One region of the Pseudarthrobacter sp. PvP090 genome, then DNA from elsewhere that is predicted to be linked to it. Evidence: riboswitches for the same ligand, from Rfam matches in the RefSeq annotation. Region 1 holds a riboswitch; the other holds the start of a gene.
The links. A riboswitch is a leader RNA that binds a small molecule or an ion and turns the genes downstream of it on or off. The one in region 1 is predicted to bind cyclic di-AMP.

Region 1 (3,665 bases):
TTGGCCGGGGATTCCCGCCGGGCCAGGGCGATCTGCGCGCCGACGCCGGTGCCGAGCTCCGCCGCGGGCATCCCGGCGTCGGCCTGTTCACGGCGCTGCAGCAAATCCAACGTGACGGCGAAGCGGGCCTGCGACGCGGCCGCAGCGGACTTCACATCTTCCATTTCCCGGAGCTGGCGGATCAGTCCGGCACTGTCCCGGGCGGGCCGGACAGCGGCGAGTGCCCGGGCCACGTCCATGACCGTCACCTGTTCTGGCTGAGCCTCGTCGGGCCCCTGATCGCCGTCCATGGAATCACGCTATCGGGCACCTGCGACAAATTCCGGCGCCGCGGCATGCGGGAGAATAGGACCCATGAGCGATGCCGGCGATTTCATGGATCTTGCGCTTCAGCGTGAGTCCTCGTGGAGGCGCGCCGAGGAAGCCGAGGCACGTCACGGCGGCGGCCACCGCTACTACGGGGCCTCGGTCGGGGCCGTGCGGGGAACGGTCCGCGATGCCCTCCGCCGCCACCCGGGAATGACGCACGATGACATCACCGCCCTCAGCTCCGAGTTGTGGGAGGTGCCCGTCTTCGAGCGGCGCCTCGCCGGCGTCGTGCTCCTGCAATCCTGCGTCCGCCTGCTGACGAACACAGACCTGACCCGGATCGAGGGCTTCGTGCGGAGCGCACGGCTGGGCGCCCTCGTCGATCCGCTCGCCATCGACGTCGTTGGCCCGCTGATCGAGGGGCTCGACGTGGTCGGCAGGGTGCGCGCGGACAGTGTCCTGGACCGGTGGGTGCGGGATCCCGACGGCTGGCTGCGCCGCGCTGCCCTGCTGTCCCCGCTCCGCGCGCTGCGTGCCGGCGCGGGCGACTGGCCCCGGTTCGTGCGCCACTCCCGCCTGGTGCTGGAATCGCCGCCCCGGCTGAGCCATGAGGGCGACGGCGACGCCCTCGCCGCCGCTGCGGTCTCCGTCGTGCTCGCCGAGACCGCCAAGCATCGGCCCGAGCTGGAATTCTGAACAGCCGACAACACGGGGCATTGTCTGTTCATTCGGTTGCAACTGTGCGGCGTTCGCCGAGGCTTTTCCATGACAATTTAGGCATCGAATTCTTTTCACGGCCTATTTTCGGGCTCCATTCCCGTCAGCGGCTATTCTTCCTTCTCAGGAAAAGTGGTTCGCGACGTAACGGGTTTAAAGGTGCACAACACCACTAGTTCCGGGGATGACGTCCGCGGTCCGTACCCGGGTATGCACGCCTTTTGGGTTCCGCCGGAGGCGCAGTAAATGTCACGGAAAAGCTTGTCTCGTGGCCGGATTAATCCACCTAAGTTCCTGCTTAGACGTCGAGCTGCGTGGCAATGTTGCCGTTCGCCGCTTATGCCGTGGCCGTCCCCTATATGCTGTACGCTTCATTTCTCCGTGGCGTCATCGAAACGACGTTTGCAATGAGTCAAAGTTCCGTCGGTGATTCGGCAGCGGACGGTCACCCGGGACCGCTGTCGGATTGGGATCGGGCTTAGTTTCCAGGCCGGCGTTCCACCACGGCATAGGCTCTTTCGTCGAAGAACTCCCAGTCGGTGATAACCATGAAACCGAGGGCGTCCACGCGGTCGTTCAGGACATGCACGTCGAAGCCCCCGTCGCGGGGCTCAGCGTCCCAGGTGAGGACATGGACTTCCCCGTTTTCCAGCACCAGCAGTTCGGTGTTGACATTGAAGTCCTCCGGCGGCTGACTGCTTAGCTGGCAGATGGCGACACAGTGCCTGGGGACGTCGGGACTGTTCATTTTTGGGCCTCCGCTTCGGGGGAACGGTGATGGCATCATCCTATGCCTGGGTCTGCGTCCCGCCAGCGTTCTGGCCCCGCGTCCGGCCAGCGCCGGGACTGCGGGTGGCGGGCCTTTCGGACGTCGGCAACCAACGTCCGCCGTGACCTCGATGTGACACTCCGTGATCATTCCGTTACCGTTGTTAGGTGCCTGTTGTTTCCGAGACGGGCTCTCCCCAGCCGATTGCCTAACTCTGCCGCGGCCTGGGGATAACTCGCAGCAACGTCCGGCAGAGACGGGGAAACCACATTTGACCCGCTGTTCTCCAGGGGTCTTGGGGTGAAGCCGCACGGCCCGCCATGATCGGGCCAGCGTGCGGCCGGGTGCCTCCCATCCGAATCCGACAGCTCACCTCGCAGGCATTGGGAGAGGCTCCTTTTAATGATTTCCAGCAATACCCGTGCGCCCAAACACGCCGCCATTCGCACCAACCGCCGCACCGTCGGCACCATCGGCCGCCAGGCTGCCGTCCTCGTTGCCGCTTCCGGAATGGTGCTCAGCGGCGCCATGGCCGCCAATGCAGCCGATGCACCGACCGAGCGTGACTCCGCCCCGGCGTCGTCCGTTGACGTCACGGGCCAGGTGTCCGCCCCGGTCCTGGCGGACTCCGCCGTCCAGATCACTTTCGAGCGCCCGGCCGTTGAGACTGCCCCGGCGCCCGTGGTCGAGGTGCCCAAGCCCGTAGCCGCTCCGGTGGCCCCGGCCCCCGCTGCCGCCGCCAAGGCGACAGTGAAGGTCCAGGCAGCACCCGCCCCCGCCGCTGCTCCGGCAGCCGGTGGGGTCAATGCCACCCTGCTGGCCGTCGCGTACGGCCAGATCGGCATCACCCAGGACTGCACCGCCATGGTGGAGAAGGCCCTGAACGCCTCCGGCATCCCGGTGGGCAACATCGGTCCGATGGCCTTCATGAAGTATGGCAAGGTCGTTGCCGCTCCCCAGCCCGGGGACATCATCGTCCAGTCCGGCCACGTCGCCATCTACGCCGGCAACGGCCAGGCAGTCAGCGGCGGCATGAACGGCGTCAACGCCACCATGACCCATCCGCTGTCCTGGCTGACCGCAACCGGTCCCGTGACGTTCGTCCGGGCCGGCTAGCAGTACCGCCACAGCACGTTGAAGGCCGGTCGATCGGTTGCCTTGGGGGCAGCGGATCACCGGCCTTCTGCGTGTCCGGTGTCCGGCTCCACCGAGTACCGAAGCAGCACCACGCCGTTGCTGAAGGTGCGGCTCTCCAGCAGCCGGAGCGGCGTCGTCGCATCCGTCTCACGGAAAAGGAGCTTGCCCCGTCCGATCAGGACCGGGTGCACATAGAGCCGGTACTCGTCGATCAGCCCGAGCCGCCTGAAAGACGCCGCCAGGTCGGCGCCGCCCAGCGCCAGATCACCGCCGGGCTGTTCCTTTAGCCTGGCCACGTCCTCTGCGACCACGTCGTGCACCACTTCGGTATTCCAGCCGGCCGACGACAGGGTCCTGGAATAGACAATTTTTGGCATGCCACGCCAGATCCCCGCGAACTCGCTCATCGCGGCAGGGCTCGACGGATCCTGGTCCGCCGTCGGCCAGAAGTCGGCCATCAGCTCATACGTGACGCGGCCGTCCAGGAAAGCGCCCATGGTCCGGAGCTCGTCGTTGAAGTGGCGGTGCAGTTCGTCGTCGACCCGGTGCCAGCTCAGATCCTGGTCCGGCCCCTCAAAGAATCCGTCCAGGGATACCTGCATCATAAAGATGACCTTGCGCATGACGGGTTCCTTCCCTTCAAATGCCGACAGGAGTCCCAGCGTACGCCGCGCCCTGCCGTCGCGGCAGGGGAAGTATGGCCCGACGCCGAGCGGCAGCATATTGCCGTTCT
Region 2 (6,183 bases), on a different contig from region 1:
CCGGCGGTTCCGGGGAGTTCCACCGCGGCCAGGATTATGCTGCCCAGTGCGGCACCGGCGTCCTTGCCGCCGCAAGCGGCACCGTGACCTTCACCGGGTGGCACCCCTACGGTGGAGGAAACCGGGTAGTGATCGACCACGGCAACGGCCTGGAGACCACGTACAACCACCTGTCCTCCGCCAGCGTCAAGGTGGGTCAGCAGGTCTCCCGCGGCGCTGTCGTAGCGATGAGCGGCACCACCGGAGCCTCCACGGGCTGCCACCTGCACTTCGAGGTCATGGTCAACGGCGAAGTCGTCGACCCGACCGGCTGGCTGTAAAAAAGCTGATGGGACGCTCTCGAATTCCTGTGACACGCCGTGATCTGAATGTGACATTGGGCCCCGACTGCTGTACCGTTTGACCTACGCCAACTTCTCCGAAGTTGGCGCTCTTGAGTGGATTGCCTAGCTCTGCCACCGCTCAAGGTCCGTTCGCATGACATCGTCTGGCAGGGGCGGGGGAACCAATTTTGGTCTTCGCAAGAAGACCTTGGGGTTAAGTCGCAAAGCTTCCCAGGAAGCGGCGCGGCCGGGTGACTCCCATCCGAATCCGACAGCTCACCTCGCAGGCATTGGGAGAGGCTACTTTCGTGTCTTCACGCCACAATGCTGCGCGTCACCGCGCTTGCGCGGCTCTAGCGAGCCCGCTGAAATCCAAAGTCCGCGTTGCCCTTTCCGGCGCCCGGAATGGATCTCACCCCGCCGTCTCAATCTCTGCTGAGTCCGGCCCGCAGGCCATGCACCTGCAAGCAGTTCCCGCTTTTGGCGCGTCTTCGCAGTACACCCTTCGCTAAGTAACCCATTTCGGGGCGATCCGGCGTACCCCCAAGATGCCGGAGCGTCCTCAGCCCGCGCCTGAAAAGCGCGGACCCAGGATCACGAAAGAGAGAACTTAATGACTACTCGTGCAAACGCACGGCACCGCGCCGAGGTCACCAAGACCAACTCGCTCGCCGTCATTGCCAAGGCCGTCGGCGACAACGCCGGTGGCATGGGTCGCCAGGCCGCAGTCATCGCTGCTGCCTCCGGCCTCGTCCTGACCAGCGGTATCGCAGCCAACGCTGCCGAGGCCAACGTTCAGCGCGAGTCCACCTCCGCTTCCACCCTCGAAGTCCAGTCGGCCGCCCCCGCGACCATCTCGGCTGAGTCCACCATCGCGATCTCTTACGAGAAGCCGGCCGTCACCACCTCCCCGGCCCCCGTCGTCGAAGCCCCGAAGCCCGTCTTGCAGGTACAGCAGACCGCCACGGCAGCAGGCACCCGCGTCGGCGCCAGCACCAAGGCTCCGGCCGTCGCCAGCGGCATGGGCGCCTCGATCGCCGCTGCCGCCTACGCCCAGATCGGCGTGGGCCAGGACTGCACCGCACTCGCCACGAATGCGCTGGCTGCTGCGGGCATCAACTACCACGGCTGGCCGGCAGGTTACTTGTCCCTCGGCCGTACCGTGAGCGCCGCCGCGGCACAGCCGGGCGACCTCGCCTACTACCGGAACGGCGGATCGGGCATGGCCCACATCGCTGTTTACGTCGGTAACGGCATGGCCGTCCACGGCGGCTGGAACGGCGGAACCACCTCCCTGCAGAGCGTCAACGTAGGCTCCGGCCCGGTCTTCATCCGCGTCGGCGGCTAAGACAACAACTGTTCGCAACGCAAAGGACCCCTGCCATTCGGCAGGGGTCCTTTGCGTTGCCGGAACATGAACTTCAGCGGACACGGGCCGGGCGGGCAAAAAAGATTCGGTGAATTGGCATCTCCATGTTTACTCTTGTTTTGTCGATCCATAGCCCGACCATGCAGAGGGCAGCCGGCCCTCGTGCCCCTGGCGGGTGCGGCCGTGAAGAGGTATGCGGATGCGCACTCTCGTTCTGAATGCTGGATATGAACCGCTGGCGGTTGTGACCTTCCGCCGGGCGCTTGTCCTTGTGCTGACTGGGAAGGCCAGCGTCGTGGCGGAAGGCGACGATCCTGTGGTTGGTCCTCAGGACGTACTGGGCCGGCCATCGGTGATTCTTTTGAATCGCTACATCAGGCCCCGGTACAACACCGTCACGGCCGTGAGCCGCCGCGGTGTGCTCCGCCGGGACGGACACCGTTGCGCCTACTGCGGCAAAGCCGCCCACACGATCGATCATGTCCAGCCCAAATCCAGGGGCGGAGCGGATTCCTGGGAGAACCTCGTCGCTGCCTGCCTGCGGTGCAACAACGCCAAAGGCGATCACACGCCGGGTGAAATGGGATGGAAGCTTGGCTTCAGCCCCGCGCCGCCGAAGGGCACGACCTGGCAAATCAAAGAGCTCGAGAAGCCGACGCCGGCCTGGGACCCGTTTCTCCTGCCGGAATCGGCTGCCTGACTGCGCGCTTCGGTGCGCTTCGGCTGCGTCGCCAGGGCCGGACCGCGCTAGGCTGGGCCGGTGGACTTCGATGCAGTCATTCTTTCCGGGGGCCGGGCGTCCCGGCTGGGCGGCGTGCCCAAGTCCGGGCTGCTGCACGACGGCGCCCCCCTCCTGGAGCATGCCCTGCACGCCGCGCGCGGCGCTGCCGCCGTCGCCGTCGTCGGGCCTGACCCCGGGACCCTGCCCGAGGGTGTGCTGCGCTGCCGCGAGGAGCCGGCCTTTGCCGGCCCCGCCGCCGCCGTCGCCGCCGGGCTCTCCGCCCTGGAAGGGTACAGCGGCCGCGACCCCCGGCATCCCGGGGCGGCGTCCCTGACTCTGGTCCTCGCCGTTGACATGCCCCGGGCCGGCGCAGCCGTCGAAGCACTGCTGGAGGCCGCGTCGGCGGCGCCTCCGGGCGACGGGCTGATGGCTGTGTCTTCCGACGGGCGCCGGCAACCTCTCGTCGGCCTTTATAGCACAGCTGCGCTACAACGCTGTGTGGCGGACGCCCGACAAGGCGGCGGGCTCGAAAATGCCTCGGTATTCGCCCTTCTTGCTAGGCTGGAGTTGCGGGAAGTCAGCGTCCCCAAGGGGTCTACGGATGACGTGGATACTTGGGACGATGCCTCCGCCTTGGGGGTGACCGGCCCGCCTGAAGGCCGCGGCTTCGACGGCCGTCACCGCGATAGCCACGGACCAGGCGGAAGGCCCGGGGTTCCCGCGCTGAACTCGACTTTGGAGGCAAACGGTGAAAAGCCAGGATGAAACACTCGAAGACTGGTGCCGCGCCCTGCTTCAGGCCCTGGAACTGGAAGACGTCGAGGTTGACGTGAATGCGGTCCTGGCCCTCGCCGGGGTGGCGGCGCACTCCGTGGTGCGCCCCGCCGCGCCGTTGACGACCTTTATTGCCGGGTTTGCGGCAGGACTGGCCGCGGGTACCGGCCAGGCCACGGATGCCGTCTCGATGGAAGCGGCGATGGGCGTCGCCCGGAAACTGGCCAAGGACTACGCGGCCAACGAAGTCTCCGGAGCATGACACCTGCACCCCCTCACGGCAGTACAGCTGCCCCGGGGGACGAGCCTGCGCCCCATCGGCACCTCGCGCACACCTGGCAGGAAGCCCGGCAGCTCGCCTTCGACTGCGCGACCCCCATCCCCGCGGCACCCGTGGTTCTTCGCGACGCGCTGGGGCGGACACTCGCCGCCGATGTGGAGGCGCTCGTCGATATGCCGCACTACGCCTCGTCCGCCATGGACGGCTGGGCCGTCAACGGCACCGGACCGTGGATCCTCGCGGAACCCGGCCAGCGGCTGGCACCGCACCAGGCCAGCCCGATCGTCACGGGCGGGCTGATTCCTCCCGGAGCGAGGGCCGTGCTGCGGAGCGAAAGCGGCACTATTGCCGCCGATGAGGACGGGCTGCCGGTCCTCCAGCTTGGCGGCGGCGCGAAGCCCGGCGAGCCCCGAAACGGCGAGCACATCCGGAAAGCCGCGGAGGAAGCCGCCGCCGGCGAAGTGCTGATCAAGGGCGGCACCGTGCTCAACCCCGCCCACCTGGCTCTCGCGGCCCTCGCCGGCCACGACACCCTTCCGGTCCTGGGCAAAGCCGTGGTCCGGCTGGTGTTCACCGGCTCGGAAGTGGTCACCGCCGGGATCCCCCGGCCGGGGGAAGTGCGCGACACTTTCGGTCCCCAGCTCGCCGGCGTCGTGGAAATGCTCGGCGGGATCTGTGCCGGCGAAACGAAAGTCGGCGACAGCTACGCCGAATGGCTCACCGCGCTGGAGGACACCGACCCGGAAGGGGAACCCGGGGCAGCCGAGGCGCCGCAGCCCCCCGCGCGGTCCCGCGCTGAACCGTTGCCCGCCGACGTCGTCATCACCACTGGCGGCACCGGTCGGTCCGGGACGGACCACCTGCGCCGTTCCGTGGCCGAACTCGGCGGACGGTTGCTGATCGACGGCATCGCCATGCGTCCCGGCCATCCGGCCGTGCTGGCCGAACTGCCGGACGGCAGGTTCATCATCGGGCTGCCGGGCAACCCGCTCGCGGCCATGATGGCACTGTCAACCATTGGCGCCCCGCTCCTGGCGGCGCTGGGGCACCGATCCCTGCCGCCCGTCACCGAGGTGCCCTGCGGCTCCATGATTGACGCTGACCCCGGCCGCACCCGGCTGATGCCCTTCCGGCTCCTCTACGGGATGGCGTCTCCGGCGCAGCACACCGGCCCGGGCATGATGCGCGGCCTGGCCGCGGCCGACGGCGTACTGGTGGTCCCGCCGCATGGAGTGCAGCTGGGGGAGACCGTCCCGGCGTTCGCCCTTCCCTGGGGCACCCCCCTTCCGGAACTGGCCGCGCCGAAAGACAAGCCCGCGCCCAAACGGCCCGCCCGGAAGCCTGCCGGTAGCGGCGGGCCCGTGGACTGGAGCGAACTGCTGGGGTAGCGCCCGGCCCTGAACCCAGCGCTGGCCACCCGGCCCGGCGCTTGCCATGATGGAGTTATGTTGGTTAGGAGTACCTGATGGGCCGCGTCACGCAGCGCCGCAAGGTGCATAAATATGTCCTGGACGGGTCGCCCCAGGCCCTCGAATTCCCGGTCCGGCACCGCGAGGACGTGCTTGCCGTGGAGGAGCCGCTGGAGATCCGGATCGGCAGCCTGTCCTTCTCCGTCACCATGCGGACCCCGGGGAACGACTTCGACCTCGTGGCGGGCTTCCTCGTCTCCGAAGGCGTCATCTGGAGCCCCGAGCAGCTCGTCTCGCTGCGGTTCTGCGCGGGGGAAGACGAGGACGGCGTCCAAACGTTCAACGTGGTGGACGCCCAGCTGAGGCCCGATGTCGTCCGCCCGGACACCGGCCGGAACGTGTATACCTCCAGCTCGTGCGGCATCTGCGGCACGGATTCCATCGAGGCCGTGCACAAGTCCTCACATTTCAGCCCGGCCGACGACCCGCTGACGGTGCCCGTGGCCACGCTCGCGTCCCTCCCGGACCGGCTGCGGGAAGCCCAGGCCGTCTTCGACGTCACCGGCGGCGTGCACGCCGCCGGCCTGTTCCGGACCGCCGACGACGGCTCCGCGGAGCTGCTGTGCCTGCGCGAGGACGTGGGGCGCCACAACGCCGTGGACAAGGTGGTCGGCTGGGCCCTCCGCGAGGGCATGCTCCCGCTGCGCGGAACCGTCCTCCAGGTCTCCGGCCGGGCGTCGTTCGAACTTGTTCAGAAGGCCGCCCTGGCCGGCATTCCGGTCCTCGCCGCGGTCAGTGCCCCGTCGAGCCTGGCGGTCGAGCTGGCCGAGGCCAGCGGCATGACGCTGGCCGGCTTCAGCCGCGGCACGTCGCTGAACGTGTATGCGGGCGCCCGCCGCGTGGGAGTGCCCGTAGGCTTGGCGGACAGCGCCCGCTGACAGCCACTTGGCTGTGGGCCGGCGGCGAAGTAAGTTTTATCCATCGATTGGATGCATTTCAGCGTCATCCACGCAGCGCTAAGAGGATCACATTGCACGACGACCGCCGTCTCACGGAAGTCCGGCTGGACCGCTTTGTCCGCGAACGCATCGTCCCCGCGGTCTATCCGCGCAGCGTGCCGCTCACCCTGAGCAGCTGGGATGTCCCGGACGAGCCGGTCCCGGTCATGGAGGCCCTCCGGCAGCAGTTCACGCCGCAGGAGCACGGGGCGGCCTGGGGGCGGCCGTGGAGCACCAAGTGGCTGCGGCTGCAGGGCCAGGTCCCGGACGCCTGGGGCACGGCAGTGGACACCTCGGTGGAAGTCATTG

Region 2: it holds a riboswitch for cyclic di-AMP, as region 1 does, so the genes downstream of both, ABIC21_RS07075 (NlpC/P60 family protein) here and ABIC21_RS10765 (C40 family peptidase) in region 1, are expected to answer to the same signal.

What each region holds. Positions count from the first base shown of each region.
Region 1 is NZ_JBEPPO010000007.1:256,089-259,753, reverse strand. Features, by position in the region: partial or broken gene ABIC21_RS10780 (HNH endonuclease) at 1-239, opposite strand, end outside; gene ABIC21_RS10775 (DNA alkylation repair protein) at 355-1,005, shown strand; gene ABIC21_RS10770 (hypothetical protein) at 1,505-1,774, opposite strand; cyclic di-AMP (ydaO/yuaA leader) riboswitch at 2,025-2,192, shown strand; gene ABIC21_RS10765 (C40 family peptidase) at 2,306-2,911, shown strand; gene ABIC21_RS10760 (dihydrofolate reductase family protein) at 2,968-3,665, opposite strand, start outside.
Region 2 is NZ_JBEPPO010000005.1:58,964-65,146, forward strand. Features, by position in the region: gene ABIC21_RS07070 (M23 family metallopeptidase) at 1-320, shown strand, start outside; cyclic di-AMP (ydaO/yuaA leader) riboswitch at 469-627, shown strand; gene ABIC21_RS07075 (NlpC/P60 family protein) at 937-1,671, shown strand; gene ABIC21_RS07080 (HNH endonuclease) at 1,892-2,392, shown strand; gene mobA (molybdenum cofactor guanylyltransferase) at 2,453-3,178, shown strand; gene ABIC21_RS07090 (DUF6457 domain-containing protein) at 3,162-3,449, shown strand; gene ABIC21_RS07095 (molybdopterin molybdotransferase MoeA) at 3,446-4,855, shown strand; gene fdhD (formate dehydrogenase accessory sulfurtransferase FdhD) at 4,933-5,814, shown strand; gene ABIC21_RS07105 (alpha-mannosidase) at 5,907-6,183, shown strand, end outside.